One region of the Desulfosporosinus burensis genome, then DNA from elsewhere that is predicted to be linked to it. Evidence: riboswitches for the same ligand, from Rfam matches in the RefSeq annotation. Region 1 holds a riboswitch; each other region holds the start of a gene.
The links. A riboswitch is a leader RNA that binds a small molecule or an ion and turns the genes downstream of it on or off. The one in region 1 is predicted to bind cobalamin.
Positions count from the first base shown of each region.

Region 2: it holds a riboswitch for cobalamin, as region 1 does, so the genes downstream of both, ACYQ3Q_RS23175 (ribonucleoside triphosphate reductase) here and thiC (phosphomethylpyrimidine synthase ThiC) in region 1, are expected to answer to the same signal.
Region 3: it holds a riboswitch for cobalamin, as region 1 does, so the genes downstream of both, ACYQ3Q_RS00960 (energy-coupling factor ABC transporter permease) here and thiC (phosphomethylpyrimidine synthase ThiC) in region 1, are expected to answer to the same signal.
Region 4: it holds a riboswitch for cobalamin, as region 1 does, so the genes downstream of both, ACYQ3Q_RS15820 (AIR synthase family protein) here and thiC (phosphomethylpyrimidine synthase ThiC) in region 1, are expected to answer to the same signal.

Region 1 is NZ_BAAHYN010000007.1:159,964-167,786, reverse strand. Features, by position in the region: gene ACYQ3Q_RS14155 (calcium-translocating P-type ATPase, PMCA-type) at 1-1,426, opposite strand, end outside; gene ACYQ3Q_RS14150 (3'-5' exonuclease) at 1,693-2,517, shown strand; cobalamin riboswitch at 2,610-2,790, shown strand; gene thiC (phosphomethylpyrimidine synthase ThiC) at 2,937-4,223, shown strand; gene bzaB (B12 lower ligand biosynthesis ThiC-like protein BzaB) at 4,435-5,733, shown strand; gene purE (5-(carboxyamino)imidazole ribonucleotide mutase) at 5,774-6,274, shown strand; gene purF (amidophosphoribosyltransferase) at 6,310-7,677, shown strand; gene ACYQ3Q_RS14125 (DUF2284 domain-containing protein) at 7,745-7,823, shown strand, end outside.
Region 2 is NZ_BAAHYN010000015.1:95,330-103,152, reverse strand. Features, by position in the region: gene ACYQ3Q_RS23220 (hypothetical protein) at 44-400, shown strand; partial or broken gene ACYQ3Q_RS23215 (FecCD family ABC transporter permease) at 319-1,158, shown strand; gene ACYQ3Q_RS23210 (ABC transporter ATP-binding protein) at 1,155-1,634, shown strand; gene ACYQ3Q_RS23205 (aminotransferase class V-fold PLP-dependent enzyme) at 1,742-2,887, opposite strand; gene ACYQ3Q_RS23200 (putative Se/S carrier protein) at 2,946-3,185, opposite strand; gene ACYQ3Q_RS23195 (sulfurtransferase TusA family protein) at 3,190-3,414, opposite strand; gene yedE (YedE family putative selenium transporter) at 3,392-4,480, opposite strand; gene ACYQ3Q_RS23185 (CooT family nickel-binding protein) at 5,105-5,293, opposite strand; partial or broken gene ACYQ3Q_RS23180 (hypothetical protein) at 5,474-5,566, shown strand; cobalamin riboswitch at 5,859-6,045, shown strand; gene ACYQ3Q_RS23175 (ribonucleoside triphosphate reductase) at 6,182-7,823, shown strand, end outside.
Region 3 is NZ_BAAHYN010000001.1:171,360-179,182, reverse strand. Features, by position in the region: gene ACYQ3Q_RS00980 (heavy metal translocating P-type ATPase) at 1-1,584, shown strand, start outside; gene ACYQ3Q_RS00975 (two-component system sensor histidine kinase NtrB) at 1,802-2,926, shown strand; gene ACYQ3Q_RS00970 (cation diffusion facilitator family transporter) at 3,082-4,482, shown strand; gene ACYQ3Q_RS00965 (IS4 family transposase) at 4,753-5,991, opposite strand; cobalamin riboswitch at 6,227-6,416, shown strand; gene ACYQ3Q_RS00960 (energy-coupling factor ABC transporter permease) at 6,630-7,415, shown strand; gene ACYQ3Q_RS00955 (energy-coupling factor ABC transporter substrate-binding protein) at 7,412-7,708, shown strand; gene cbiQ (cobalt ECF transporter T component CbiQ) at 7,705-7,823, shown strand, end outside.
Region 4 is NZ_BAAHYN010000008.1:203,495-211,317, forward strand. Features, by position in the region: gene ACYQ3Q_RS15795 (oxidoreductase) at 1-65, shown strand, start outside; gene ACYQ3Q_RS15800 (hypothetical protein) at 91-519, shown strand; gene ACYQ3Q_RS15805 (hypothetical protein) at 543-752, shown strand; gene ACYQ3Q_RS15810 (L-2-amino-thiazoline-4-carboxylic acid hydrolase) at 774-1,271, shown strand; gene ACYQ3Q_RS15815 (IS4 family transposase) at 1,558-2,796, opposite strand; cobalamin riboswitch at 3,155-3,329, shown strand; gene ACYQ3Q_RS15820 (AIR synthase family protein) at 3,438-4,256, shown strand; gene ACYQ3Q_RS15825 (ECF transporter S component) at 4,276-4,791, shown strand; gene ACYQ3Q_RS15830 (ABC transporter ATP-binding protein) at 4,862-6,658, shown strand; gene ACYQ3Q_RS15835 (energy-coupling factor transporter transmembrane component T family protein) at 6,649-7,461, shown strand; gene cbiD (cobalt-precorrin-5B (C(1))-methyltransferase CbiD) at 7,597-7,823, shown strand, end outside.

The DNA.
Region 1 (7,823 bases):
CGGACATTGTGTTCGAGGCTTCCAGAAGTTCGTTTTTAAGTTCTTCGGTTAACGTCACCGTTTCTCCATTTAGGTAAGCGGTCGTTGAAATTTTCAACAAACTGTCTAAGGCACCTTTGGTCATGACCATGAATCGATTTTCATGATTATGGATAGTGGTCATCAATTTTCGATCCGAATCAAACGGAATTTCTTGGACCCTTGGATGGGATTTCTCTAAAGCATCTTTAGAAATGTCAAACTTCGCTCCAGCCTCTACAAGGGCGATTTCAGTTGGATCTCCTGTGTTAGTCGTCTCTGAGTAGGTAGAATCGTTACATAAAACTAAATTTTCTAGAAGAAGTTTATGAGCATCTTTAGTCAAATCTAAGGATGCTATGTCCGCTAAAAAATTGTCAGCAAAGAAGTGGGTGACTGTCATTTTATTTTGGGTAAGTGTTCCGGTTTTGTCAGAGCAAATAATTGATACAGATCCTAAAGTTTCTACTGCAGGGAGTTTTCTGACGATCGCGTGTTCTTTGATCAGTCGTTGAACACCCATAGCAAGGACAATAGTAACAATAGCGGGTAATCCTTCAGGAATTGCTGCGACAGCCAAACTAAGAGCAATTAAAAACATTTCGTAAAGATCTCTATCTTGAAGAACTCCTACTAAAAACATAAGGGCACAAATACTTATGGCTGCGATGCCTAAGATTTTCCCTAACTCCTCAATTTTCTTTTGAAGAGGGGTTTGCTCGTCTACTGATTCTTCGAGCATGGTGGCAATTTTTCCAATTTGAGTATCCATTCCTGTAGCAACAGCGATGCCGACTCCACGACCATAGGTTGCCAAGGTGGACTTAAACGCCATATTTTTTTGATCCCCAAGAGGGGTATCCTCAGCTTCAATAAGTAAATTTGCCTGTTTATCTGAGGGAACGGATTCCCCGGTAAGTGCTGATTCCTCAATCTGAAGATTGGCTGTTTCTATAAGGCGGAGGTCACAAGGAATGTATCTTCCAGCATCGATTATCACGACATCCCCAGAGACTACTTCTTGAGAAGGAATTTCCTTTAATGTCCCATCTCTTTTCACTAATGCTTTAGGAGTCGAAAGCTTTTTCAAGGCATCGAGAGCTTTTTCGGCCTTAGATTCTTGGATGACCCCTACGATGGCATTAATAAGAATCACAATTCCAATAATAACAGCATCGCTTATTTCCCCAATAAATCCAGAAATAAGAGCAGCACCGATTAAAATATAGATCATGATATTGTTTAGTTGAGAGAGGAAAATCCTAAGTAAAGTTTTAGGCTTCTTAGTTACTAACTCATTTAAACCGTACTTTTCTCGTCGTTGAATTACTTCATTCTCAGATAAACCGGTGGTTGAGTTTACTTCCAATTCCTTTAGTACATATTCGGTATTTTTATTAAACCACATAATATCACCTCTTGATTAAGTATTCGCAGAAAAATAAAAAAAAGACTTATATAAACATTATTTTTATACCAACTTGTATAGCCTAGCAAACCTCCCTCTTCAAACGATTGATGCATCTAGCATGTCACGGATCCTCCTTGGATGATTATGGCACAATTTGTGCAACAATACCAAGACTATGCACTTTTAGAAGGGAATGATAAAACTAAGATGTGCGTTTATTCTTTGGAAGGATTATAATAAAACGAGTGACAGAGGAGGTAACAATGAACTATATAGTGTTTGATTTGGAATTCAATATGTTTTTTAAATTCAAAGAAGGGGATTATGCAAATCCAGCTTTGAAAAGTGAAATCATTCAAATCGGAGCGGTCAAACTCAACGAACGATTGGAGACCATTGGCGAGTTCAATTTAATCGTTAAGCCAGTGATTTATAAGAGAATAAACCCCTATGTTAAGAAGAAAACGACGATCAATACAAGGCAGGTTAGTCAAGGAACCCCTTTCAATCAAGCAATCAAGAGCTTTAGTTCATGGCTTGGAAAGGACTCTGTTTTATGCTCTTGGGGACATGATGATATTTTAGGTTTAAGAGATAATTGCCAGTTTTTTGGCTTTGGCTCACTATCCTTTGACAGATTTATTAATATTCAGCAAATCTATATGAATCATGGGGTTATAACAATGCAACCAAGTCTAGAAAATGCCGTGGAAGCCTTAGGGATTGAAAAAACTTTTCCCTTTCACGATGCATTAAGTGATGCTTTCTATACCTCAGAGATTTTCAAAAAGGTCTTTGATTTTTCTGAAGGGGCCATAATAAACTGGGAAAAGAACCAAATCGAAAATGAAATAAAAGTTAAAGAGTTGAAGGCTTTCCTTGACAAAGTGACTATATCATGTCCGCAATGTTCCAAACTTATAGAGAAAGATAAGGAAGTCACTAAAACAAAGAAATATTTTGCCTTTGGCTATTGTACAGAATGCAAGCACCAAATTCGACTTGTTTCTAGAATCGTGCACAGTAGTGGGGAGTACAGCATAATTTCCAAAAATTCTATCTATAAAACAGAAGAAGCATCAGAGTGAGGATGATAATAAGATAAGCTTGTAATGAAATCTTCAATAATTATCGACAAAAGACCTTGTCAACGATACGTTTATTGTTTATACTATGCTTAGAAAATTTAATTACTACAGGTGCCTCACTATGAGGAGAATAGGGAAGTCGGTGTAAGTCCGGCGCGGTCCCGCCACTGTAAACGGGGAGCAAGAAGTATATAACCACGGGGTAGTTCCCGGAAGGTGCTTCAGACGTGTTGATCCGTAAGCCAGGAGACCTGCCTGTAGTTAGTAAAGCCTACCTTGTCGAAGAACCAAGAGTAGCGTGAATGAGATTATGGAAAAGTCTCTAGTCACTGTGTGATTAGAGGCTTTTTTTGTTTTTTCACTCCAGAATGTTCTTTTCAAGGTAATGACTCCAAACATAGAAAGGAGAGTTTATGGTGTTGACGTTAATGGAAATGGCCCAAGAGGGTCGGGAAATCCCGTTGTTTACCTTGGTAGCACGAAGCGAACAAATGAATGTCCAACTACTTATGGAACGGGTTGCTACCGGACGGATTGTTATTCCCTATAACCGTCATCACAAGCCCCAAAGACCTCAAGGATTTGGGCTAGGCCTAAGTACCAAGGTTAGTGCCAGTATTGGCTTAGCTACAGACGAGGATAGTCTTACGGATGAACTATTTAAAGTGGATGAGGCCATCAGGGCAGGAACCAATGCTATCATGGATTTGAGTACAGCCGGCAATATGGACGAGGCAAGGCGGACAATTATAAAAAGAGTACCGTTGCCTTTAGGTACACTACCCGTTTATCAGGCTTTTGCTGAAGCTGTACATACTAAGGGTTCAGCCTTAGCACTTGAGCCAGATGATTTTTTCAAGGTTATGGAACGCCAAGCTGCCGATGGAGTGGATTTTATGGCTTTGCATAGCGCCCTTCACTCCGGATTATTTAAAACGGCTAAGGAAGACCAGCGGGTCCTAAATCTGGTCAGCCGAGGCGGGTCCTTGCTAATGGGCTGGATGCTTTATCATAACAAGGAAAACTTTTTGTTTACTATGTTTGACCGCATCCTGGAAATTGCCAAAAAGTATGAAGTGACCTTAAGTTTAGCAGATGCTATGCGACCAGGTGCAGGTGCCGATTCATTATGTCGTTCGCAGGCAGAAGAACTCGTTATTTTAGGCGAGTTGGTGAAGCGAAGCAGACAAGCAGGGGTTCAAATCATGATTAAGGGACCTGGTCACACTCCACCTAATCAAATCGCGACTACGGTTAAATTTGAAAAACAAGTATGTCAAGGTGCTCCGTATTTTGTCTTCGGTCCGGTATCGACGGATGTAGCCCCAGGATATGACGAAATAACAGCTGCTATTGGAGGAGCGATGGCTGGTGCTGCTGGAGCAGACATTCTCTGCTATGTCACACCCGCTGAACATATAGGTTATCCCAATGCGCAGGATGTCTATCGGGGAGTGGTGGCTTCGCGTATTGCTGCTCATGTAGCTGATCTAGCCAAAGGGTACCCAGGAGCAGAAAAATGGGACCTGAAAATGAGTCAAGCACGGCGGGCGCAGAATCTAGAGGCTCAGAAAACGTTAGCTTTAGATCGAGAAAGGCTTAAAGATTTTCACTCAAGCGAAAAACCTTTCTGCAAAAAATGCGAAAAGGGTTGTGCTATGGCTGTAGCGGGCGAGTTCTTTCAAGAACTGCCGTGGGAGTGCTGAGGCGAGGTTCGAGGTGCGTGGTTCGAAGTAGTGAACTCATTCAACTAAAGTTGAACATCGAGACTTCGGTGGGGGAGTCTCACGATTGGATGAATAACGATGATCGCAATCACATTTGTCCCTGGATAAGTTCAGCTAAGCTAAGCACTACATGAAGTTGGTAAAATTATTTTCATAAATGAAAAAATAGAATTTGAATGGAGAGATTAAAATGACACAACTTATTAAAGCAAGACAAGGTATTATTACGCCTGAGGTAGAGAGATTAGCTAAGGTAGAAGGGCTTACAGCGGATCAGTTATGTGAGAAGGTAGCTCAAGGTCGGGTCGTGATCTTAAAGAACAATCAACGCAAGAACTCGGTCGCGATTGCAGTAGGGGAAGGACTTCGCACCAAAGTGAATGCTAACGTCGGGACGTCACCGGACTGTGTAGACTTCGCGGATGAGATTCATAAAATAAAGGTTGCCGTTGCGGCTGGTGCGGATTCGATTATGGAATTAAGTATTGGCGGAGATGTTGATGCCTTCCACCGTCAAGTACTCGATAACTTCACATTACCTGTCGGTTCTGTTCCAAGCTATCAAGGTGGTATGGAGAGTATTGCTAAGCACGGAAGCGTTGTCGGTATGACTGCTGAGGATATGTTTGAAATGATTGAACGTCAGGCAAAGCGGGGCATCGATTTTATGGCTATTCATGCTGCTTTAAATATGTCTATTATTGAACGATTAAAAAATCAAGGACGAATTACAGATATAGTAAGTCGTGGAGGGGCCTTTTTAACTGGCTGGATGTTTCACAACGAGCAAGAGAATCCGCTCTATGCTCAATTTGATCGTGTGCTAGAGATTTGTAAAAAATACGATGTAACACTTAGTGTTGGAGATGCGATCCGACCTGGTTGTATCGAAGATTCTCTGGACCGTGCCCAAGTTCAAGGTTTGATTGTGGCTGGAGAATTGGTGCAACGAGCCTTAGAAGCGGGGGTTCAGGTGATGGTAGAAGGCCCGGGCCATGTCCCTGTAGATCAAATCCCAGCCACGATTTTGCTCCAAAAACAACTCTGTCATCATGTTCCGTACTATATACTTGGCAATTTAGTTACGGATATTGCGCCGGGTTATGACCATATCACAGGAGCCATTGGAGCTACAGCGGCTGCTATGGCAGGTGCAAACTTCATTTGCTATGTCACACCAGCCGAACATCTGCGCTTACCAACCGCTGAAGATGTGCATGCAGGGGTGATTGCTATTCGCATCGCCACTCATGCTGCCGATATAGTTAATGGTGTTAAGGGTGCACGGGAATGGGACTTAGCCATGGCTCATGCTCGTAAAGCATTAGATTGGGAAAAACAAATTGAACTGTCCATTGATCCTCCAACAGCTCGCCGGATCCGAGGAGAGCGTAACGAAGAGGGAGCGGAAGCTTGTTCTATGTGTGGAGGTTTCTGTGCCATGAAATTAGTTGGGGAACACCTTGGGAAAACTGGAGGAACTTGCTAACTGCGAGAAGAGGACATTATAGACAAGGAGGGTGAGGTAAATGAGCCAAATTGGGGTCATTATGGGAAGTGATTCAGATTATCTAGTTATGGAGGAAGCCCTGGAAGTTCTTCGTCAATTTGGAGTTCCTTTTGAAGTTATAATTTCTTCTGCCCAAAGAACCTTAAAACGAACAGTTGATTGGGTAAAAGGTTTTGAAGCCCAAGGTGGAAAACTCATTATCGCGGCGGCAGGTTTAGCGGCCCATTTGCCAGGGGTTGTTGCTGGTGCAACGATTTTACCTGTCATCGGTGTACCTATGAACAGTGGAGCCATGGAAGGAATCGACGCCCTTTACTCCATAGTACAAATGCCCCCGGGAATTCCTGTGGCGACCGTAGGCATCGGCGCTGCAAGGAATGCGGCGTTGCTTGCGGTACAGATTCTAGCGATCCAAGATAGTGCCTTGAGTATTAGGGTTAAAGACTATCGAACTCAGATGCAAAGGGATATCGAGGCGAAGGACGAAGCGTTGCAGAAGCGGTTAAGCGAAGAAATTTGAAGACTAAGCACTAAACTAAGGGGAGGGGGGCAAACGTGTTCGACTTTAGAGAGGATACACCGAAAGAGGAATGCGGAGTCTTTGGGATCTATGCCCCCACTCTGGAGGTTGCTCGTGTAACGTACTACGGGCTCTATGCTCTGCAACACCGAGGACAGGAGAGTGCTGGAATCGCTGTTTCAGATGGACGAAGCATTGATGTGCATAAAGGAATGGGCTTGGTATCGGAAGTGTTTTCAGACCATGTTGTGGATTGCTTGAAGGGGAAAATGGCAATCGGACATGTCAGATACTCCCCAAAGGGTTCAAAGCTGCTTGCGAATGCTCAGCCTTTGGTAGTACACTACCAAAAAGGCATGATGGCCTTGGCTCATAATGGAAGTTTAACCAATGCCTTAGAACTACGTGAAGAACTGGGGAAAAACGGGGCAGTTTTCCAAACAACGATTGATAGCGAAGTGATGATTAACCTCATTACTCGCTATCGCCGGGAGTCCTTGGAAGATGCGCTGCTTAAGACCATGATGGATCTACGTGGAGCGTATGCCGTGGTTATCTTGGCAGAGGATAAACTTATTGGACTCAGGGATCCCCATGGCGTTCGTCCCTTATGTATTGGGCGTATCGGCGATGGGTATTGCTTGGCCTCAGAAAGTTGTGCTCTCGATACCATTGGTGCAGAGTTTGTGAGGGATGTGGAGCCCGGTGAAATTGTGGTGATCGATGAAGAGGGACTCCGCTCACACCAGAGATTTTCTAAACTAGAACGCACGTCGTGTGCCTTTGAATATATCCATTTTGCCCGACCGGACAGTACAATTGATCAGCTGAGTGTCTCGGAAAGTAGACGTCAGATGGGCATTGAACTGGCCCGTGAATATCCAGTCGAGGCGGATCTTGTGATTGCGGTCCCAGACTCCGGGACTGCTTCTGCCTTGGGGTATGCCACAGCACTGGGGCTTTCCTTTGGAGAAGGGGTTATTAAAAACCGTTATGTCCATCGAAGCTATATTCAACCGACTCAACAAATGCGAGAAGTGGACGTTCGTCTGAAGCTCAATGCTAATGCAAGTGTCCTGAAAAATAAGCGCGTTGTTATGATTGATGATTCGATTATCCAAGGAACCACCAGTTCGAAACTAGTGGAAATGGCCAGAAAAGCAGGGGCCAAAGAAGTACATTTTCTAATCAGTTCTCCTCCGGTAGCCTATCCGTGCTTCTATGGGGTTGACACGGTAAAACGAGAAAAACTCATTGCCAATCAATTGGATATAAAGGGAATTCGGGAGTTTGTAGGAGCAGATTCGCTACACTATATCTCTGAGGAAGGCTTGCTTCGAGCACTTGGGACGGACTGTGTTTGCTTAGCCTGTTTTGATGGAGCGTATCCCATTCCGGTTTGAATTTAATGAGACTAAAAAAGTGACATTTAGTGGACGCAATTGGAGATCCTGAGGGGAGGTAATAAAGATGGGATCGACACCCTTTTTTCGGCATAATCCCCAGGGTGTAGGACCTCAGTATTTGGAAGACCTGGCAACAGGGTACT
Region 2 (7,823 bases), on a different contig from region 1:
AGCTGAGTCGGAGAAATTTTACTAGGTGCATGGAGAGATTTCCATGCACCTAGTAAAAGCTCCGCCAGAAGAGCATTTTGTCTGGCGAGAAATCACATATGACCTGCCCCATGGCCCTAAACTTAATCCATCGGTGCAATGTGCATTCTGCGGGGAGGGTGTAATGGAACAGCGTGCAAGTGTTCGTGATGGGCGCATCGCCTGTCCGGAGTGTGTGGAACAATACGACAAAGAGAAACTCATCAGCTGGGATCCGGATATCTTGTTCCTTGATGAAGGCGGGTATGCGTTAGTTACGGAGGACTATAAGAAAAACCCGGCAATGTACCGGGGCATTCTCAGATCATCATTTGGTCAATCCGCTTGCCCAGGGTGTTGGCAGCGATGGTCGCTGGGATAGGTTTGGCGGTGGCGGGTGCGGTCATGCAAAATATCCTTCGAAATCCCTTAGCATCTCCGAGTACCCTCGGTATTGCTCAAGGCGCAGCCTTTGGGGCGGCGTTAGCCATCATCGGCTGGGGAGCAGGTAGTACTCCAAGTACAGGCGGAGGAGCGTTGCTGATTAATAACCCATATATTGTCACTATTACAGCCTTCGTAGCGGCAATGCTTACGACCATGATCATTCTCTTTCTGGCTCAATATAAGGGGGTGTCACCGGAGTCTATGGTGTTAGCTGGGGTCGCTTTAGGATCTCTCTTTTCGGCAGCTACTATGCTTTTGCAGTATTTCACCAATGATGTTAATGTAGCTGCCGTCGTCTTTTGGACGTTCGGCGACATTGGGCGGGCATCTTGGAGTTACAATGCCCTGGACAGTGGGGCTGAAACGGCCAAGGGCCTAGGTGTCAACGTGGAAAGAACAAGACAGTGGGGGATGTTTTTTGCCTCTTTGATTACAGCCACCGTCGTTTCCTTCTTGGGAATCATCGCCTTCATTGGTCTAGTGGCTCCACACCTCGTGAAGCGCTTGATTGGTGGGGACAATCGCTTCCTTATTCCAGCTTCTGGGGTGATGGGTGCCTTGCTCCTTCTGGCTGCGGATACCCTGTCTAGGCGGATTATTGCGCCCGTGGTTTTGCCTGTTGGGGCAGTCACTTCCTTTCTCGGGGCCCCACTATTTCTCTATCTTCTGGTGAGGGGGTCTAAGTTACGATGATCTTATCAGTGAATGGGATCGAATTTAGATATGGTAGCCGAACAATATTAGAGAATGTAGGCTTTACTGTACTGAGGGGGGAATTCCTATCAATCCTCGGGAACAATGGCGCTGGAAAATCGACGCTGCTCAAGACCTTGAACAAGATTTTATTACCGAAAAAGGGAAGTATCTTATTGGAGGGGCAGGAAGTGTCTAAGCTTAGTCGCTTGGCAATAGCCCTTAAAATGGCGTATGTCGCGCAAAACTACGAGAGCAACCGTCAGACCGTCTTTGACGCTGTGCTCTTGGGTCGCAAACCCTACATCAAGTGGGAGGCGACAGCGTCGGATTTGGCGTTGGTGCAAGGAATATTAACAAAAACAGGTCTGGGGGAATTTGCTCTTCGCTACTTAGATGAACTGAGCGGAGGGGAACTGCAGAAAGTCGTCATTGCTAGGGCCTTGGCCCAGGAACCCGAGGTTCTGTTAAGATAGTAATTCAACCGGATTATTCAACTAAACCGAGTTCAGCATCTCTGGAAATAAAAAAAATAATCTGCATCAGGGCTCTTGCCTGGGGCAGATTATTTGTCGATAAAATACTAAAAGTTCTTTCTTAATGAATTAATCACACAGTCCACATCCTGAATTGAATTAAAATGACTGAAACTAAAGCGTATCGTTCCATGCGGAAACGTACCAAGCGTGTGATGGGCTGCTGGAGCACAATGAAGGCCGCAACGGGTCATGATCCCAAAGTCCTTAAATAATTGATAGCTAACTTCTGCATTATCGTGATTCAAAAAGTTAAGAGAAGCAATCCCTGTTCGGTCTTGTTTTTGGTCGGGGCCAATGAGCTGAATACCAGGAATAGTTTGCACATTTTGTATAAACCTGTGAACAAGATTAAGCTCTTTTTCTCTAATAGTAGTAATGCCTTCCGCGCTTAAGTATTTAAGTGAGGCATTAAGCCCGTAAATACCTGGCAAGTTTAATGTGCCCGCTTCAAAATGATCGGGCATATAATTTGGTTGAAGAACACTCTCTGATGCGCTCCCTGTTCCCCCTTCGATCAAGGGTTCAACCAGAGAGGCTAATTTATCGTTAAGGTAAAAGCCGCCTATTCCTTGGGGTCCTAAGAGACCTTTATGGCCTGTAAAAGCTAACGCATCGGCCTTTAGTCTAATAAAGTCTATGGTTAAGAAACCAGCTGTCTGTGCGCAATCAATGATAAAAAACAGATTATGCTCCTGGCATAGTTTGCCGACTTCTTCTAAAGGTAATATCGTTCCACTGACATTGGAAGCATGCGTCATAATAACCGCTTTTGTATTAGACCTAATATGGAGGCATAAGTCACTGGTGCGAAGTTCCCCTTTGGTATTACAGAGAACCGTTGATAGTTCAACCCCTTTTTCAGCCAATGAAGCTAGGGGACGCATAACTGCGTTATGTTCCATGGAAGAAACAATCACATGATCTCCCGGTTTCAATAACCCTTTGAGGATAACATTAAGACTTTCTGTAATATTTTTAGTAAAAATCACGTTTTCTGGTTTAGGAAAATTAAACAGGCTACACAGAAGTTCCCGTGTTTCATAGACAATGTTGGCAGCTTCAAATGATGCCGTGTAAAGCCCTCGGTTAATATTACAGCCACTATTGGTTAGAAATCCAGCTACGGCATCAGCCACACCAGGAGCCTTAGGGAAAGAAGTGGCTGCATTATCTAAGTATAATCCGTCCATGACACCATTCCTTTTATAAGAGCTTCGTCGCTTAACGAAGCTCTTACAATTATTGAGTTCACTCCTCAGCACGATAAACTAATTTGTACTGATTCCCTTCAACAGCATAAATCTTCTCGATTTCGTCAGAAATAATCGCGGAAAGATCGCTGGTAAAGTGAAATTTTACACCCATACCACAACTGGAAGTCAACTTGCGGGGTAAAGGGATTAATTCTCCTATATAGTTGGATTTTTTTATAAATTTTGCAAATTTTATAGCAGAAGAATTTGTGTAGAATAACACAATATAGTTCATAATACTATTTCTTCGCGGATATTTCAAAGGTATTAGTGTCGCCATCGAGTTCGACAGTATTAATAGTGTAGCCTGTTAAGTTCAAGTATCTTTCCACATTTAGTTTTGCTGTTTTGCTGTCAACTAGAACAGTTACTTCAGTCGAACATACTTCCAGCGCCTTCTTGGTCATAAGTACTGGTTGGGGACAGGACATTCCTCTTGTATCAATTTGCGCCAATCTTAACACCTCCTTGTACAGTTGCTTTCACATCTTTTTCTAGGTTGAAATAAGCAATTATAAGTAAGAGAGCAAAACCAATGAGTACCGCGATTTTTCCGTTAGGGGAAGGACCTTGAGCACTTGCGGCAAGGGAAAAGTTATGAGCAAAGGCAGCTCCAGCAGACATCCCTAAAACAGTTATGACAGAATCAACATTTCCTTCAGCGGCTAGAATAAGTTGTCTTAAGGGGCACCCTCCCAGAAGCACAGAACCCCATCCTGCGAGTGCCATGCCTAGAAAATTCCATAACCCATCAACATGTGCAACGGATTGGCCAGTAAAACCGAGTTTATAAAAACCAAAGTATAAATTTCCCAAGCTTGCAAAAACAATGATTGAGATAAATCCTAAAATTAAATAAGTATCTTTAAAAAGAATAGCATCTCGAATACCACCTACCATGCATAACCTTGTTCGTTGTACTAAGACCCCGACGATCAATCCTGCAGCAAGAGCAATCCACACTGGCGCATGCCCAGCTCCTGGACCTTTGGTACTAAAGAAGATAAAGGCAGGTGCTACAAGGAGAAGGACAAAAAGCCCGACATTAATCATTGGAAAAAGGTAACCTTCTAGTTTGGACAGTTTATAAGTTCTCTTAAGACTAAACCCACTTTTTAAGAAAACAATGCCAACGATAATCCCAGCTGCAAAACCAGCTAGGCCAAACAGGACATTAAGGTCACCGCCCCCAAGCCTTAAGACCATGCGGAGGGGACAACCTAAAAACATTAAAGCACCAATCATAACTACAAAACCAAGAATAAATCGAATGAAAGGGGATGAGCCTCCTCGAACATCAAACTCTTTTTTAGCAAATGTCATCAGAAAGGCTCCCAGGACAATCCCGATAATTTCCGGACGTATGTACTGAACAACGTCTGCGCGATGTAATCCCAAGGCTCCCGTTGTGTCCCGAATAAAGCACGCGATACAAATTCCCATGTTCACAGGATTACCAAAGCGAACTAGGATGACAGCAAGAATCCCAATGACTGCTCCCGTAAAAATAATGCCTTTTTTACTATCCATTTTACTTCCTCCTTTTTATAGAATCAGAGTTCGGAATATTAAAAGTTTAAATCTGTTTTATCCCTCCTTCTTATCATAACGCTATAGTAATACAGTGATATAATATTATTATAATGTTAATAATGCAACAACTATTCCAATTTATTTAAAATTTGAATATTAAGAAGCCCCAGGCTTTTCGCAGCATTGGTTTTCAGAAGATAGAAAGTAATACTCCTTGAAGGAAAATATTGTGCTGCTTTCAAGGAATAAAGTTAGCATCCTTTCCTCATACTACGATTAATGTAGAAAGGGTTGGCGAAATTTTATGAGTTGTTCAAGTATAAAACATCGCTATGAACAAATGAAGGGCCAGGGGGGTATTCACTTCATAGATGCTTTGACTCTTTATAGTGACCTCAAGGGGTCACTGGATGCCCATAATTTAGAAATAAAAGAGTTGCAAAAAAGTAATGATCAAACTAGCATTTAGCATTTACAAAACCATATTACAGAGGGGAACCAATTGTTATCAGAGTTCGAGACCATGACTCTGCACTAAACAATAGTAAACTGAAAAAGCAGTACATAACTATATAATACGAACCAACACCCTAGGCTACAAAAAGTTGCCTAGGGTGTTGGTTAAATCTTTTCTAAGATAATACGGTGGTTGAGAAGGGTCATGTCTTTTATTCTGGCTTTAATAAACATTTGTTTTCCAAAGATATCTACGAGTTTAAGACCATCTTCAAAGGGCTCGATGGTATCAACGGACTTCATGAGCATCACTTCGTTTTCTCCATCTTTGAGAAAAGCATTCGATTCACACATCACAGTTCGCTCCTTCTTTTATGAATTATAAAAGCCTATACCAGAACAAGTTCATAAGCAGTTGCCTAGGACAGGATCATTTTCTGTTAGGGTCAGACCCAATGATATCTTGACGGTCAGATCAGAATATCTTTAGGTCTGAAGTTGTTAGTATTCCGTAAGGATCCAAACTTTCCTTATGGATTATGAGTTGACATTTTCGCACGTAAGATGCAGGAAGATTTTGAAGGCGTTTTGGAACGTCGAATTCATTACTTTACAAACTATGGGAAGACAGCTGGCATGGGCTCATATGCCAATAATCACCTCCTTTGAAAAATGAAAAAGACCATGGAAATAATGACCAGACTTAATGCCAGGTCAAGACCTCCATGGTCTCTTTTTTCATAATGAATAGTTGCCTATGTTAATAGTATTCTACATAAAAGTGTTAATCCCTTCTGCGTTTTTTATTTTTTTATGAGTTTTTAATAGTTATCCCCATGGAAAACGTGTTTGCTCCTAAAGTCGTTATTAAACTTCATGGTTGACACATTAGGTTAATATACGATAACATGATAACAATTGAATATTGGAAAATAAAGGTGCAAGTACTAAGAGTACAGCTTAAAAGGGAAGCAGGTTAAAGGCCTGCACGGTCCCGCCACTGTAATGGGGAGATGTTTCATACTATTGGCCACTGGTACATACCGGGAAGGCGTGAAGCATTAATGAACCTAAGTCAGAAGACCTGCCTTTGTTAATGAACCAATGACTCTACGAGCGATAGGGGGGTTCCATAAGTAACTGTTGTATTCAGGGAAATACATAGCCTCTTGGCGCTCATCGTCAAGGGGCTTTTCTAATTGGAAAATTAGTAATTTGAAAAAATTGGAGGTTATTCAACCGATGTTAACAGGAATTATTAAACGTAATGGGAGAATTGAGGCTTTTAAGCAAGAGAAAATCATGAATGCAATTTTTAAAGCCGCTACAGCTTGTGGAGGATCGGACTATGAGCGTGCTGAGGAAATAGGCAGACAGGTTGTCGATGTCTTAAATAGAGATTATTGGGACAAGCAACCGGATGTAGAATCGATCCAAGATCTCGTCGAAAAAGTCCTCATAGAAAACGGACATGCCAAAACAGCCAAAGCATTCATACTTTATCGTCAGAAAAGGAAAAGCACCCGTGAGATGGATGCTCTTATTGGAGCGACCATTGGAATGTTTTCCGACTACTTAGGAGATAAGGACTGGCAAATTAGTGAGAATGCGAACACACAAAAAAGTGTTAATGGTTTAAACAATTACATACGAGAAGTCTTTACCAAAAAGTATTGGCTTTATGAAATCTATCCTCAGGAAGTTCGAGAGGCGCATGAAAGCGGAGACTGCCACATCCATGACCTGGGCTTTTTTGGACCCTATTGTGCAGGATGGGATTTGAGACAGCTCCTTCTTGACGGATTCGGAGGAGTACCTGGCAAGGTAGAAAGCGGCCCAGCCAAACATTTACGGTCTTTCCTTGGGCAAATCGTCAATTCTACCTTTACGACACAAGGAGAAACTGCCGGAGCACAGGCTTGGTCAAGTTTTGACACCTATTGTGCGCCGTTTATACGGAATGATCAATTGACCTTTACCCAAGTCAAACAGTGCTTGCAAGAATTTGTTTTTAACATCAATGTTCCCACGAGGGTCGGATTTCAGTGCCCCTTCTCCAACCTTACCTTTGATATAAAGGTACCTGCTACCTTGAGAGATGAGCAGGTCATGATTGGCGGAACCTATACTAAGGATAAATATGGAGATTTTCAGGACGAGCTGGATATGTTCAACTTAGCGTTCTGTGAAGTGATGCTGGAAGGAGATTCCAAGGGAAGAGTGTTTACGTTCCCAATTCCAACCCTTAACATTACCAAAGACTTTGATTGGGAGAGTCCTGTAGCGGATGCCTTTATGAGAATTACTTGTAAGTATGGAATTCCTTATTTCGCTAATTATGTCAACTCAGAGCTGTCTCCCGAAGATGCCGTATCCATGTGCTGCCGGTTAAGGCTTGATACCGGTGAACTTAGAAAAAGAGGTGGGGGTTTGTTCGGAAGCAATCCTCTCACAGGATCAATCGGTGTATTTACAATTAACCTGCCCAGATTAGCGTATCTATCCAAGACAAAACAGGAATTTATGGAACGTCTGAAACAAATGGCGGAAATCGGGCGCACGGCCTTGGAAATCAAGCGGAAAATTATTGAGCAGCAGTCAGAAAGGGGACTGTATCCCTATTCATGCTATTATTTGAGACATTCAAAGGAGCGGACTGGGCATTATTGGCACAATCATTTCAGTACGATCGGTATCGTCGGCATGAATGAGGCGTTACTGAATTTCATGGGAAAAGGAATTGAAACTGAAGAAGGGCGGGAGTTTTCGGTTAGTGTCATGAACTATTTGAGAGAGCTGCTGGTTAAATTTCAACATGAGACCGGAAACGTCTACAATTTAGAGGCGACGCCAGCAGAGGGAACATCATACCGTCTGGCTATGT
Region 3 (7,823 bases), on a different contig from region 1:
TATCAGGTTGGCGAGTTCTTCCAAACTATGGCCGTAAACCGTTCGAGAAAGTCAATCAGTGCTTTGATGGACATTCGCCCCGACTATGCCAATCTAAAGGTTGGCGAGGATATTAAGAGGGTATCTCCTGAAGAAATAAGTGTTGGAGATATTATTATTATAAAACCGGGCGAGAAGGTCCCCCTTGATGGCAAAGTGATTGAGGGTATGTCTATGCTTGACACGTCTGCCATAACCGGGGAGTCTGTGCCAAGAGAAGTTGAACCAGGAAACGAAATTCTGTCAGGAACCATCAATAAGAATGGACTATTAACAGTTGAGGTAACGAAAGAGTTTGGAGATTCCACAGTCTCCAAAATCCTTGACTTGGTACAAAATGCCAATAGCAAGAAAGCTCCAACTGAACAGTTCATCACTAAATTTTCAAGATACTATACACCAGTCGTGGTATTTGTTGCCTTAGCAATGGCGGTTATTCCCCCTTTGGTTGTTACAGGTGCGACCTTCTCAGATTGGATCTATAGGGCTTTGGTTTTTCTGGTTGTGTCCTGCCCCTGTGCGTTAGTAATATCGATTCCCTTGGGTTTCTTCGGTGGTATTGGCGGAGCTGCTAAAAGTGGCATCCTGGTCAAGGGCAGCAACTTCCTTGAAGCCTTAAATAACGTGGACACAATTGTTTTTGACAAGACAGGCACCCTTACCAAAGGCGTGTTTAAGGTTACAAAAATTTACTCACTTGGTCGTGAATCAGAGGAGAATCTGCTAGAGTATGCTGCTTTTGCCGAAAGCTATTCCAGCCATCCCATTGCCACTTCAATCCTGAAAGCTTACGGGAAAGAAATTAATAAAAGCGAAATAGAGAACTATGATGAAATCTCGGGGCATGGAATTAAAGTGAGGGTTAAGGGTAAACGGATCTTAGCCGGTAATAAAAAACTGATGGTTAAAGAAAATATAACCTATAATGTAATTGATGAAACCGGTACAGTGGTTCATATAGCCATTGATGGCAACTATGCAGGCTATATTGTAATATCGGATGAGATAAAAGATGATGCTGAAAAAGCGGTAAGAGAGCTTCGGGGGATTGGCGTAAAGAAACTAGTGATGCTTACCGGAGACAGCAAGCTAGTGGGAGAAGCGATTGGGCGTCAGTTGGGCCTTGATGAAGTATTTGCTGAATTACTCCCTGATCAGAAGGTTGAGAAGCTGGAGCTCATAGAAAAACAAAAGCAGACCAAAGGGAAGCTGCTCTTTGTCGGAGATGGTATTAATGATGCCCCGGTACTGGCTCGTGCCGATGTTGGCGTGGCAATGGGAGGGTTAGGCTCTGATGCAGCCATAGAGGCTGCGGATATTGTGATCATGACAGATGAACCCTCAAAGCTTGTGAATGCCATTAAAATTGCCAAAAGGACACGAAGCATCGTCTGGCAGAATATATTTTTCGCCTTGGGCGTTAAAGCTGTCGTACTTGTTTTAGGTGCTGGGGGTATCGCTACTATTTGGGAAGCAGTGTTTGCTGATGTCGGCGTAACGGTGATTGCTGTCATAAACGCAATGCGTGTCATGAAAACGAATTAGCCGAAAGCAAGGTGCTTGAAAAAAGGTTAATCCTGAAATTTGATTATGCTAAAGGATAGGATCATTAAATATGTCCGGTAACAAGGAATTGTAAAGAGAAAAGGGTAGAGTAGGATAAGCAGCTTACAATGGGTGCCTGTCCTACTCTTGTATATGTTAAAATACAAGAATAGATCCCCACTTAGGGGAGGATAAAAGGATAGAGAGGAGATCTTCTTTGCTAAATCATGAACCCCCTGCACAAGATCGTGCTCGGACTCTCTTTGATCTTATCGCGATTGGGATTGTTGTAGTGATTTTGACGGTCATTCACTACACGAATTACCATTACGAAATGAACTATCACATTTTATTGCAATTCGCGTACTACCTCCCGGTGATTTATGCTGCCATGCGTTTTGGCCCTGCTGGGGGGATAATATCCGGCTTGGTCATTACGGTCCTCATCCTGCCGTTGATGATATATCTCCAGGCAATGGCGCCATCGGCCATGTATACGCAGTGGGTGGAAATAGGCTTGATAAACGTAATCGGCTGGTTAACTGGATTCTTGACTGAGCAGGAACGGAAGGCGTCACGCAAACATCAGCTCGCCTTGCAAGTTCAAACGCAGTTGGTGGAGAAGTTAAAGCAAGAAGGGCAGGAACGAAAACGATTGGAGGGTGAGATACGGCAAACGGAACGATTAACGGCGCTGGGGCATATGAGCGCCGGGTTGGCCCATGAAATACGCAATCCCTTGGGAATTATGAAAGTGAGCATCCAACTACTGGCGCAGGAGAAAATTGAGGATGGAGTTGTTTCAGAATACTGTAGGGTGCTTCTGGAAGAGTGTGAACGGTTAAATCGCTTGGTGAGCGAGTTTCTGTCCTTTGCCCGTCCTAAAGAGCCTGTACGTGGTGGGATTGAGTTAGGGAAACTCTTGGAAGAAGGAGTTTCCCTGATCCAGCCTGCCCTGGGGCAACATCATATTGAATTAATACAAGCGCGAAGCCAAATTGAGGAGCAAGTGGTTGAGGTCGACCCGGATCAGATTAAGCAGGTCATACTGAATATCTTACTCAATGCCATCGATGCCCAGGGAGATGGCGGTGTGATTCAGCTAGAGGGAGTTCGACAAGCTGGCTTTGTAGGTTTCGCCGTCAGTGACGAGGGACCAGGTATTTCACCGGACGACATGCCCTATATTTATGATCCGTTTTTTACGACGAAGGAAAAAGGTACCGGGTTGGGGTTATCTGTTGTGCACAGCATCCTTGATCAGCACGGGGGGAAGATAACCACGACGAATAGAACGGATGGAGGGGTTCGGGTCGAAATACTGCTTCCATCATTTAAGTAGAAAGTGCTATGCTGAAAATCAGTAAATATAAAATGGAGGAACTTGACATACTGGTTGTCACGGTTGAATCAATTGAATACTTACGATAGTATAATTAACAAGTTGAATTTTCAAGTTACTTATTAATTCAATAAGTTAATGGGAGTGGTCTGATCTTGGTTATAGACAAACAAAAGGCAGCATTGAGTTCTGTTTTTGCAGCAGTTTTCCTCACATTAATGAAAACTGTAGTGGGTATTTTTACAGGCAGCTTAGGAATCTTATCTGAGGCATTGCATTCTGCATTGGATTTATGCGCTGCGCTTATAACCTTTTTTGCAGTAAAGTTTTCCGATAAACCTGCAGATTCTAAGCATCACTATGGACATGGGAAGATAGAAAGTTTTTCAGCTCTTATAGAGACAGCTTTACTCCTCATAACCTGTGTATGGATTATATATGAAGCTGTGGAAAAGTTGTTTTTGGGCAAAAGTGTGGAATTAATTGGAATTCAGTGGGGCGTATTAACCATGATTATTTCAATCATGGTTGATGCCTCAAGAGTAAGAGTGTTGAAGAAGGCTGCCAAGGAACATGGCAGTCAGGCATTAGAAGCGGATGCACTTCATTTTAGCAGTGATATATGGAGTTCCTCAGTAGTTATAGTGGGCTTGATGTGTGTTTGGATAGGTGATTATTTCAACATACCTGTTTTAAAGTACGCAGACCCAGTAGCTGCTTTGGGGGTTGCGCTGCTTGTTATTAAGGTGAGCATCAAGCTTGGCAGAGAGACCATCGATGTTTTGTTAGATACTGCACCAAACGGGATGAAAGAAATGATCGAAGAGGAAATCTGCAAAATCACCAGTGTTATTCAGGTTGCAGAAATCAGGCTCAGACCTTCTGGGGCAGTTCAGTATATTGATATAAATGTTGGCGTTGACCCATATCAAAGCCATAGAAGCGTTCATACTATAGTTCATGAAATCAGGGAAAGGATTTCAGAGAAAATACCGAGGTGTGATATTGTGGTCAGCACATTTCCTGTTGATGCTGTCGGGAATGCTGATTTAAGTCTTAACCGCACTTTAGAGGAATTAATAAACCAGATTCCTAATTGTACAAATGTTCATAATATACATGTTTATGAACTTGAAGGAAAAAAGAAGATTACTGCACACATAGAATTGGAGGAAAACTTAACCCTAAAGGATTCCCATGAATTATCCCATAGGATTGGCAACATGGTTCAGAAGGCAATAAACAATGTTGACAATGTGAGTCTTTACTTTGAACGAGCTGAACAAGTGGTAGAAACTGAGGATATTACTGAAACACAGCAGGATATTATCGATAACATAAAAACTGCAGTCCTAAAAATAAGGGACAATGTAGACTGCCATGACATAAAGCTATACCGCAAGGGGAACAAGGTTTCAACGTTCTTGCATTGTGGAGTTCGGGGCGATTTTACTGTGGATAAACTGGAAACGATATCAAACAGTATAAAAAGCGAACTGAAAAACAATGTGGCTCGTTTGGAGAATGTTCACATCCACTTTGAACCACTAGATTAACTAAAAAAATAAGTGAATTATGAGCATAACCCTATCAAAAAAGTGATTTTGCAATCAAATTGAGGCAGCCCAGTTAAACTCTCAGAAATATATTGAATCAGTAGCGTTGCATCAAACTAGATCGAGTCATGTCAATAAAGAAAATGCTTTCTCTATAATTACTTAATATACCATTATTGGTGTATACATCCATGTGGTTTTTCCTCCCATAGGCCAAAGGAGCGTTGACATAGAAGGTAGTTCTTTTCCACATTTTTACATAATATAACTTTAGGGGATAACGGGATCGTAGGTTAAATCATTGAGCCAATCCGTCTCTTCATTCATAATCTGATGCTCTGTCATTTTGTAAATACGATCATAGTTGATTCTCCGAGAACCGTTTCCCCATTTTCGCCGAAGCTTTTCTAGAAACGAATCATAGCTTTCAAATAAACAAGAGATAACGCTTCTTTGCAAATTCAGTAAGTCTCTTTTATCCTCGATTTCAAGTTTTAGAAGAACGAGTGCGCAATAAGTCATGAGTGCTAAAAGTAACTGGTTAATAACTGATGTCTCACTTGTGCCGTAAAAATGTTTGATCTGAGCGTGTTGTTTCAGCCACTTAAAGAACAGCTCTATTTGCCAGCGATACCGGTAAATCTCACCAAATTCCTCGGCACTTCGATTAAAGTCATTCGTGACGATGGAAAAGGGTTCGTTGACCGAATCATCAATGGTAATGACACGAAGTTTATGCTTCATTTTTCGGCTGTTCGTTCCAAGAATAACATCAACGTCTTCTTCAATTGGACCATCTTCTTCAACGTTTCGTTGTCCAAGAAACTCAACCACAGCATTCTCTTTAAGGCGAGTTACAAATCGAATACCCTTTTCACAGTAGTCATCAAATAGTTTGTAATCCACGTAACCCCGGTCAAAAATATTAAGGGCGTCAGTATCTTTGACAATCAGTTCATCCAGTTTCTTCTTGTCTGCCGTCTTTGCCGGAGTAATAATCACTGCGTCAGGGACAGCCATTCCGTCGAAACTTAGTCGCAGATGCATTTTGATTCCGGCCTTGGTTTTTCTAAACACAGCCCAAGGATACTTAGAAAGGCACAAGCTTATCGTAGATGCATCAATCATGAACAGGTTTCCAAGGCGTTGCTGGATCAGTCCGAACCCTTTTTTCTGAGCTACTTCGTTTAATAGGTTTTTAAAAAGCATTTCCGAGACTCTAACAGGAAGAGTTCTAAGTCTTCGTGAAATTTGACTATGACTAATGCTTTCTAAGCCAATGGTACGACTGAAGTCATTACTTTGAACACTGGCACTGATTTTTCGTAAAGCTTTAAATTCTTGGAGTTGAGCATTACTGATAAGTAACGCGAGTTGGTTTGTTTTAAGTTTTTGGACTCGCTTATCAAGGTCTGGAACTTCTTGATGAATTTTAGTCCAAATATTTTTAGAAAAAACCGGTTGAAACAGTTGCATAAATGTGGATTTTGTAGTATTCTTGCCTTGCATTTTTTATCTCCTTATGATTAGAGATTTGGGCAAGAACTACCCTAACTCTAATTATAAGGCTTTTTTTATGGTTTTGACAGGAATAATCAGGGATATCTGCAGTTTACGCCATTTTCCGTTGGTTTTCTTTGTAACATAGAATTTGACTTTTGCGTAAAAGCTTTATGCAACGCTACTGATATTGAATATATTTTAAGTAATAGACAGATGCAATATTTTATGTTACTGTAAAAGACAATTAAATATAGGAATGAGTGATTCTTTTCCGAGGGAAAGAATTGAAAAGGGAAGTCAGTTGAAGCTGACGCGGTGCCCGCCACTGTACAAGGGAGTTAACTCACATAGTTGTCACTGGAATTTATCCGGGAAGACGTGATTTGACGAAGATCTTGAGCCAGGAGACCTGCTTATTCCGAATTTGCAACTACCTACGGGAATGTTAGGGGGTGGATACCTGTGTCTTCAGGACTGCTATTGTTACCTGATACTGGTTAAGCTTTTTACCCTTCTATTGGTGAAGGGTTTTTTTGTTTTTATTAACCAAAGCATGGGGTATAGGGTACGGTGTTATGATCAGTGGGGGACAAATTCTTCATTAGAAGATAATGGGTTAGAAATCAAAAGGAGTTGTTAATTTTATGGGTCTACGCAAGTTTAAGAATATCGGCCTATTAATAACCTACGTTCTGGTTGTCTATATGATCTTTCCTAATAATGCTTATGCTATGCATATTATGGAAGGATTCTTGCCCTTTAACTGGGCCGCCTTCTGGTGGATTGTTATGATTCCGTTTGTTATTGCTGGGGTACGTTCCATTAAGAAAACAGTGACTCTCCATCCCAGTTTAAAGATGCTGCTCGGTATGGCCGGAGCCTTTGCTTTTGTTTTGTCTGCCCTGAAAATTCCGTCGGTAACTGGTAGTTGTTCGCATCCGACAGGCGTAGGTCTAGGTACCATTCTGTTCGGACCTTTAGCGATGACCGTCTTGGGAATGATTGTCTTAATCTTTCAAGCCCTTCTAATAGCTCATGGTGGAATAACGACCCTCGGAGCAAACACGTTTTCTATGGGGATTGTGGGACCTTTTGTCTCTTATGGTATCTATAAGGGTTGTAATAAATTGGGAGCTCCCCTGTGGCTATCGGTTTTTCTATCAGCCACTTTGGGGGATCTAATGACCTACATTACAACCTCTTTCCAGTTGGGGCTGGCTTTTCCCGCGGCTTCGGGCGGAGTAATGGCTTCCGCACTAAAATTCATGAGCATCTTTGCGTTCACTCAGCTTCCCTTAGCCATAAGCGAAGGTATCCTTACTGTTCTGGTGATTAATATTCTAAGTACCTACAGTAAAAAAGAGTTGCAGTTTTTAGGCGTATTTACTGGAAAAGAATTACCTAACAACAAACGGGAGGTAAAAGCATGAAACCGATTGTAAAGAATGGGATATTACTGTTAATTGTAGTTTTACTGGCCTTTGGTCCCCTTTTTCTGGTACGTGGTGGCGAATTCGCCGGAGCTGATCAACGAGCCTCAGCAGCTATCAGCACTCTCGCTCCTAATTATGAATCTTGGTTTAAACCCTTATATGAACCGCCGAGCGGAGAAGTCGAAACTTTCTTGTTTGCCCTGCAGGCAGCCCTCGGAAGCGGATTTTTCTTCTATTATATAGGTTATGCCAAGGGTAAACACAGTGTCTGCAAGAAGGATCAAGCATGATTAGCATTGATTGTTACGCCTATAGCAATAATCTAAAAACAGTTCACCCGGTGGAAAAGTCTCTTTTTGCGATAATCACCATGGTAGTGTGCCTAACTTCTCCTACAGTAATCAC
Region 4 (7,823 bases), on a different contig from region 1:
CCTTAGTTCCCAGGGGACTCTTACAGGCTATTCATGAGGGATATCGTTTAGGCGTACGGATTTAGATGAGAGATACGGGGGTGAGCTATCGTGGTATCAACAGTCTACGAAACGTTTTTAGATGCTGAAAGCTGGCAAGCCATACTTGACCGCAGGCAGGAGATCTTTACCGATATGCTACCAGGAGCCAGCTTAGGGATATTGCCCAAAAAAGAGTTTGAATCCCCCGTTGGAACCATGTTGATCTGGCGAAGGCAAGCCGATAAAATGATAGTTGATTACCAATCCTTTACAGGTTTTCAGAATGCCAGTGTAGACCTATTGATGATAGCTGATGATGCAGCCCTAGAGTCCCTGCAGAGTAAAGCACAAGATAATCCCTTTCATGAAATGAGAGAACAGATTCGCCAGGGCAATATCCTCTATTATGTCATGAAAAACAAGAATGAACTACTAAACTTAGGCTATGAAGAGTTAGTAGAGGTTTTAGGGATTCCAATTCTGGGGGCTTGTCGTTAACCTTGAAACTGTCTGGGAGAGTTTTGAGTAGGCTTGAAGGAGCAGTGGTAGAAATGATTTTTTTAAATCCAAGTGGGGCCCCGGAACTCGGCTGTAGTGAGTGTAGTTGCCGTTGGTATGACCGTTTAACGAATAGTTGCTATGAGTGTGGCCAGGTAGTTTCGGAGGAAGAAATTGCGGAATATCAGGCAGCTTTGGAATTGTTTTATGCCGAAAGAGGCATTAAACCTTAAATCGCCTAAGGAGGAGTAAGCTTGTCAGAAGTAAATGCTGATGTTATCAAGAAGCTGGAAAGAGATTGGCGTTCCATGATTTTCATTTCCCATGATTTTTTCCATCGCTGGAGAATGGTTCTGGAGGAAAAATTTGGAGCAGAGGAAACCGTCGCCTTAGTAGATCGCTTTTGGGAATCAGTTGGAGAGGGAACTGCGGAAAGTTATCTCAAGCGAGGACGAGATACTGCGGACCTAGAACAAATAGTCAATGCCTTTGTGCGAGCTAGTCTGGTCATGGGTGAAAGAGCTAAATCGGTTAAAGAAGGAAATGACGTTCTCCTCATCCATGATAGCTGTCCGTGGGTAGGTTCTTACAAGGATTACGGAGCACCGGGACAATGTCAAGCAGGGTGTGACAAGTGGTTTGAGACGGCGCTCAAGGTAATCTCACAGGATTTCACTGTCCGAACAGATAGCTGTTTGGCTTCTGGTGAAAGCACCTGTACCCGACGCTACTCTAGAAAGAATAATGGATAATTAGTCGGAGGGATGAAAGCTGGTGTGATTATTAGATCAGCCAGCTTTTCCTTATATATCTTAAGTGATTTTACGTAGTATACAGTGAATTGACTAATTAAGTATATTCAAAATCAGTAGCGTTGCATCAAACTAGATCGAGTCATGTCAATAAAGAAAATGCTTTCTCTATAATTACTTAATATACCATTATTGGTGTATACATCCATGTGGTTTTTCCTCCCATAGGCCAAAGGAGCGTTGACATAGAAGGTAGTTCTTTTCCACATTTTTACATAATATAACTTTAGGGGATAACGGGATCGTAGGTTAAATCATTGAGCCAATCCGTCTCTTCATTCATAATCTGATGCTCTGTCATTTTGTAAATACGATCATAGTTGATTCTCCGAGAACCGTTTCCCCATTTTCGCCGAAGCTTTTCTAGAAACGAATCATAGCTTTCAAATAAACAAGAGATAACGCTTCTTTGCAAATTCAGTAAGTCTCTTTTATCCTCGATTTCAAGTTTTAGAAGAACGAGTGCGCAATAAGTCATGAGTGCTAAAAGTAACTGGTTAATAACTGATGTCTCACTTGTGCCGTAAAAATGTTTGATCTGAGCGTGTTGTTTCAGCCACTTAAAGAACAGCTCTATTTGCCAGCGATACCGGTAAATCTCACCAAATTCCTCGGCACTTCGATTAAAGTCATTCGTGACGATGGAAAAGGGTTCGTTGACCGAATCATCAATGGTAATGACACGAAGTTTATGCTTCATTTTTCGGCTGTTCGTTCCAAGAATAACATCAACGTCTTCTTCAATTGGACCATCTTCTTCAACGTTTCGTTGTCCAAGAAACTCAACCACAGCATTCTCTTTAAGGCGAGTTACAAATCGAATACCCTTTTCACAGTAGTCATCAAATAGTTTGTAATCCACGTAACCCCGGTCAAAAATATTAAGGGCGTCAGTATCTTTGACAATCAGTTCATCCAGTTTCTTCTTGTCTGCCGTCTTTGCCGGAGTAATAATCACTGCGTCAGGGACAGCCATTCCGTCGAAACTTAGTCGCAGATGCATTTTGATTCCGGCCTTGGTTTTTCTAAACACAGCCCAAGGATACTTAGAAAGGCACAAGCTTATCGTAGATGCATCAATCATGAACAGGTTTCCAAGGCGTTGCTGGATCAGTCCGAACCCTTTTTTCTGAGCTACTTCGTTTAATAGGTTTTTAAAAAGCATTTCCGAGACTCTAACAGGAAGAGTTCTAAGTCTTCGTGAAATTTGACTATGACTAATGCTTTCTAAGCCAATGGTACGACTGAAGTCATTACTTTGAACACTGGCACTGATTTTTCGTAAAGCTTTAAATTCTTGGAGTTGAGCATTACTGATAAGTAACGCGAGTTGGTTTGTTTTAAGTTTTTGGACTCGCTTATCAAGGTCTGGAACTTCTTGATGAATTTTAGTCCAAATATTTTTAGAAAAAACCGGTTGAAACAGTTGCATAAATGTGGATTTTGTAGTATTCTTGCCTTGCATTTTTTATCTCCTTATGATTAGAGATTTGGGCAAGAACTACCCTAACTCTAATTATAAGGCTTTTTTTATGGTTTTGACAGGAATAATCAGGGATATCTGCAGTTTACGCCATTTTCCGTTGGTTTTCTTTGTAACATAGAATTTGACTTTTGCGTAAAAGCTTTATGCAACGCTACTGATTCAAAATATTAACCAAAGTATTTCTCTAAGCATCTGCCATTACAAAGCCTAAGAAGCGCGTTATTAAATCTTTGACGATTACAGATCTAATAATGAATATGTAATCGAGCAAAAACTAAAAAAAAGCTAGAATTTAATCTTGTAATCTTAGGCATCTTGCATTAAAATACAGATAACTAAATATTCGTTTGTTACTGGTGCCCTTGAATGAGGGAGAATAGGGAACTGGGTGAAAATCCCGGACGGACCCACCACTGTAAAGAGGAGACTTATGCATTGCCACTGGGAAACCGGGAAGGCGTATAACGTTGATGATTCTGAGTCAGGAGACCTGCCTGTAACGTATTTAAGAACATGGATTAAGGTAAAGTTCATGGTCAATCTTCTTTCCAACCTTGAGTTGAGAAGAAAATTGACTATGAACTTTTTTATTTGACTTTTTAGAGAATGGGGTGAAACGATTGGGATACCAGGGTCGAGATGTTGAGGTTGTTTCGTTAAACAAGGCACAATATTTAGTGGCTTCCTGTGATTCCTGTGGTGCCATTGGTATGAAGGAATTAGATACATATCAGGTTCCCTGGTCTATTACAGGAAGGTTAACGACAAGAGTCGCTTTGTTAGAAGTCCTTTCCACAGGGGCTGTGCCAAAATTAATGACGGTGGCGATTTCTAATGAGCCGTACCCGACAGGAGATGAAATAATAAAGGGGGTGAACGATGAACTAGAAGCTGCAGGATTAGAAACTCTACCCATGGCGATCAGCACAGAAAAAAACATGACGACTCAGCAAACCGGTCTCGGAATTAGTGTGATCGGGGTGGCTGAGAAAAACAAGTTGCGTATTGGAACAGCCCAATCAGGAGATGACGTCTATTGTTTAGGCTTGCCTAAAGTTGGATCAGAGCTCAATAATCCAGAGGATCCAGAAATTGTCCAAGTCAAAGCTCTGCAGTTCCTCTTAGAGATCTCAAGTATTCATGACATCATTTCTGTAGGGTCAAGAGGGATACGTTTGGAAGCCGAACTACTTGCCTCCACGATAAACAAGCGATTGCACGTTGATTCAACTTGTCCTCTCGACTTGGATAAATCTGCTGGACCTTCGACCTGTCTTATATTTTCTTCTTCCGCTTTATTATCACAATCATCACTAACACCACTATCATTTCCGACATCTCTATCATCTACATCATCTACATCATCAAGGACGTTTGATCATGTCCTTTCATCAAAGTTTCCTTTATTACCTTTAACGAAAATCGGTACATTGTACTAAATTTAAGGAGGAATTGTTTATGAATAATTTAGAAACAGAACAACAGGACATAAAACTCTCCGCTTGGAGTGTCAAAAGACTATCGATTATGGCCATTTTTATTGCTTTAAGTGCTGTGGGATCACTGATTAAGATCCCAAGTCCGGTCGGAACTATCGGTATGGATTCGGCACCCGGATTTTTCGCTGCACTGGCCTTTGGAGGACTTACGGGGGCGATTGTCATTGCTTTTGGGCATTTGCTGACGGCAGCGGTGATCGGATTTCCTATGACGATTCCGATCCATTTATATATTGCTTTACAAATGGCCTTATGGGCTGTGGCCTATCGCTGGGTGAATGAAAAGCTCGGTTTGATTCCGGCTGTTATCGTCGGAATTATCCTGAATGGGGTTGTATCATCTTTTGCCATGCTGCCGTTGATGGGTATGGGAGGGGTAATGGGCTTGATGCCTTTTCTCGTCGTCGGGGCAGCTCTCAACGTGATTATTTCGGCAGTAGCCTACAAAGCAATTAAGGGAAGTCGACTCATTTAGGTGATGAGGTGAAACCGTGGAGACTGTAGATGCTGCAGAAGCTGCAGAAGCTGTAAGAACCGTAGAAATCGTGGAAACCGTAAAACCCGTTGAAAATGCTATCGAACTCCATAATATTTCTTATTGTTATCCGAACGCCCAAGAACTTAGTTTGAAAAACATAAGCTTGACCGTGGAAAAAGGAAAATTTATTGTCTTAATGGGATCCACAGGGGCGGGAAAAACAACCTTGAGTTTATGTCTAAACGGTCTAATTCCCCAGCTGCTGGAAGGAAAATTAACAGGACAGGTGAGCATAGCAGGCAAAAATGTAGGGAAAACTGCAGTTCAGTCGATGTCCAAAGTTCTTGGGCTTGTCCTACAGGATCCAGAGACCCAAATTATTGGTCGAACGGTTGAGGAGGACACCGCATTTGGCCCTCGCAATTTTTTAGTTCCCTTCGATGAGATTAATCTGAGGGTCGATCAAAGCTTAGAAAAAGTCCGCTTAAGAGGATATAAGCAACGTTTATCTGAAGAACTCTCAGGTGGAGAAAAACAACGCTTGGCGATTGCCGGTGTGCTCGTGATGGAACCTCAAATTTTGGTGCTGGATGAACCAACTTCAGAACTCGATCCGATAGGACGATCAGAAATCTATCAAACGCTGGATGATCTAAGACGGAAAAAGGATTTGACCATTTTGTTAGTTGAACACTCCAGCGAAGAACTGATTCACAAGGCAGATGAGGTCGTTGTCCTTAAGCAAGGGGAAGTCTTCTGGAGGGGACTGCCGACTGAACTCTTTCGCGATCTTCCCCTCTTGAGTCAGTTGGGGATAAAGCCGTTACCCGTCAGTCAGCTCGGCTGGGATTTTTACGAGAAGGGCTGGATTTCCTTTGCTGAAATCCCTTTAGATATTCCGTCTGCGGAAAACATAATTAGAGCGTTGTTACCCAAATACGGACATTGGCACAAACATGGGCATGGGCAAGCGCCAGGTCAAGGAGAGATAAAGAATCGCCTGTTTAAGCAGGAACCATATTGGTCAGAAACAGAAATCGCAGTTCAAGTCAGCGATCTATTTTACCAGTACAATTCAAGCCAGCCCGCTTTGCGAGGAATTAATCTGACGATTAAAACTGGAGAGTTCGTGGCTTTCATCGGGCAAAACGGTGCTGGAAAAACAACTTTAGCTAAACATTTTAATGGACTTTTAAAACCAACCCGAGGAGAGATTATCGTTGAGGGAATGAATACTTTACAGTATGATACGTCTGATCTATCAAAAACCATCGGGTACGTCTTTCAAAATCCTGATCATCAAATTTTTTCCGCTACTGTCGAGAAAGAATTAGAATTCGGGCTTAAAAATGCAGGCTACAAAGGCCAGGAAATCAAACAACGAGTGGATGAGGTCCTTCAGTATACTGGGTTAGAAAGATACCGTAGTGTTCATCCGTTTAGTTTGGGTAAAGGAGAACGGCAAATGATTGCCGTGGCTTCAATTCTTGCCTTAAAGCCTAAACTGCTAATCATTGACGAACCGACCACTGGCTCGGACTGGGCAGGTGTTCAGTCAATGATGGCTTTGATAAGTAAACTCCATGCTGCAGGGACCACAATTATCATGATTAGCCATGATATGGACTTAGTTGCCCAATATGCCAAGCGGGTCATAGTCATGAAAGAGGGCGGGATTATGTTAGATGGTACCCCTGGTGATGTTTTTTCTAAGGAACAAATACTGCTCGACTCTGCCATTATTCCACCCCAACTCTGTAGGCTCTCCTCGCAATTGAAGGATATTTTAGGTCATAGAACCTTCATCGAATCACGTGAGTTTATAGCGCTGTTCGAAAGACTGGAGCAGAAGGGATGTTATTAGAGCACTTACCGGGAGACACGTTGATCCATCGTCTGGATGTACGGACCAAAATGTTCGGCTTCTTAGGGTTTATGATTCTATCGTTTCTATTCCAAGATCCAAGATTTCAACTCTTGATTGTTTTCTCGACAGGGCTTTTAGCCATTTGGATTAAAATCCCGTTGCGAAAGATCGGAAGAATGCTGGTTCCCTTGATTCCTATCATTATTTCGATTATTCTAATCACAGGATTTACCTTTACACCTGAGCGCTTTGAACAGGTTTCTAGCCAAGCGATCCTCTTTTATGCCCTGCCAGGAGACAGATTAGGGGCCACTTTGGGGGGATTTTTGATGGGCTCTACGTTTATCTTGCGTCTCTTTAGTATGATGATCGCTTCTTCTGTCTTGACTTTGACCACGTCCATGGATGACTTCACCCAATTCTTTCATAAGATGAAGGTTCCCGTTGAGGTAGCCATGATGCTGACAACGGCGATACGATTTATTCCGACCCTGGATAAAAAACGCAAGCAAATTTTAGAGGCTCAAAAGGCACGTGGGACAAAATTCAAAGAGAAGGGGATCATCGGTTCCCTCCAATCCTACCTTCCGATTATGATTCCTTTGTTTATCAATTCGATTATGATGGCCAATTCGCTTTCGATGGCAATGCTCAATCGAGGGTATGGTTTGAACCGGAATTGGACATCGATGCGCGAGCTAGCATTTACCCCAAGGGACTATTGGACAATTGCTTTTGTTGTTATGTTATTGACGTTGGCACTCTTTGTTCGATTCCAACTTCAACTAGGAGTTTTATAGGCTTAATAAATGGTTTAGTGAAGGTATTAATGTTTAAAGATTAGTTGCAACGAGGCAGCACATGGCTTATACTTTCTTTCAATAATCAAAGTAATGAAAATTACTTTGATTAATTTGAAATGTGGGAGAGAAATTATGGCGCGAGAAAAAGATCGACATACTTGGCGCGAAGGATATACCACAGGTAGTTGTGCAGCGGGTGCAGCCAAAGTAGCCTGTCTGCTCCTTAGAGGGGAAAGTTTAGCTGAGCGGGTAGAGATTCCACTACCGAATTCGGCGCGCTTAACAATGCCCATCCATGGGGGTGAATCTGGATATCCAGAAGCGAGGGCAAGCATTCTGAAGAACGGTGGAGACGATGC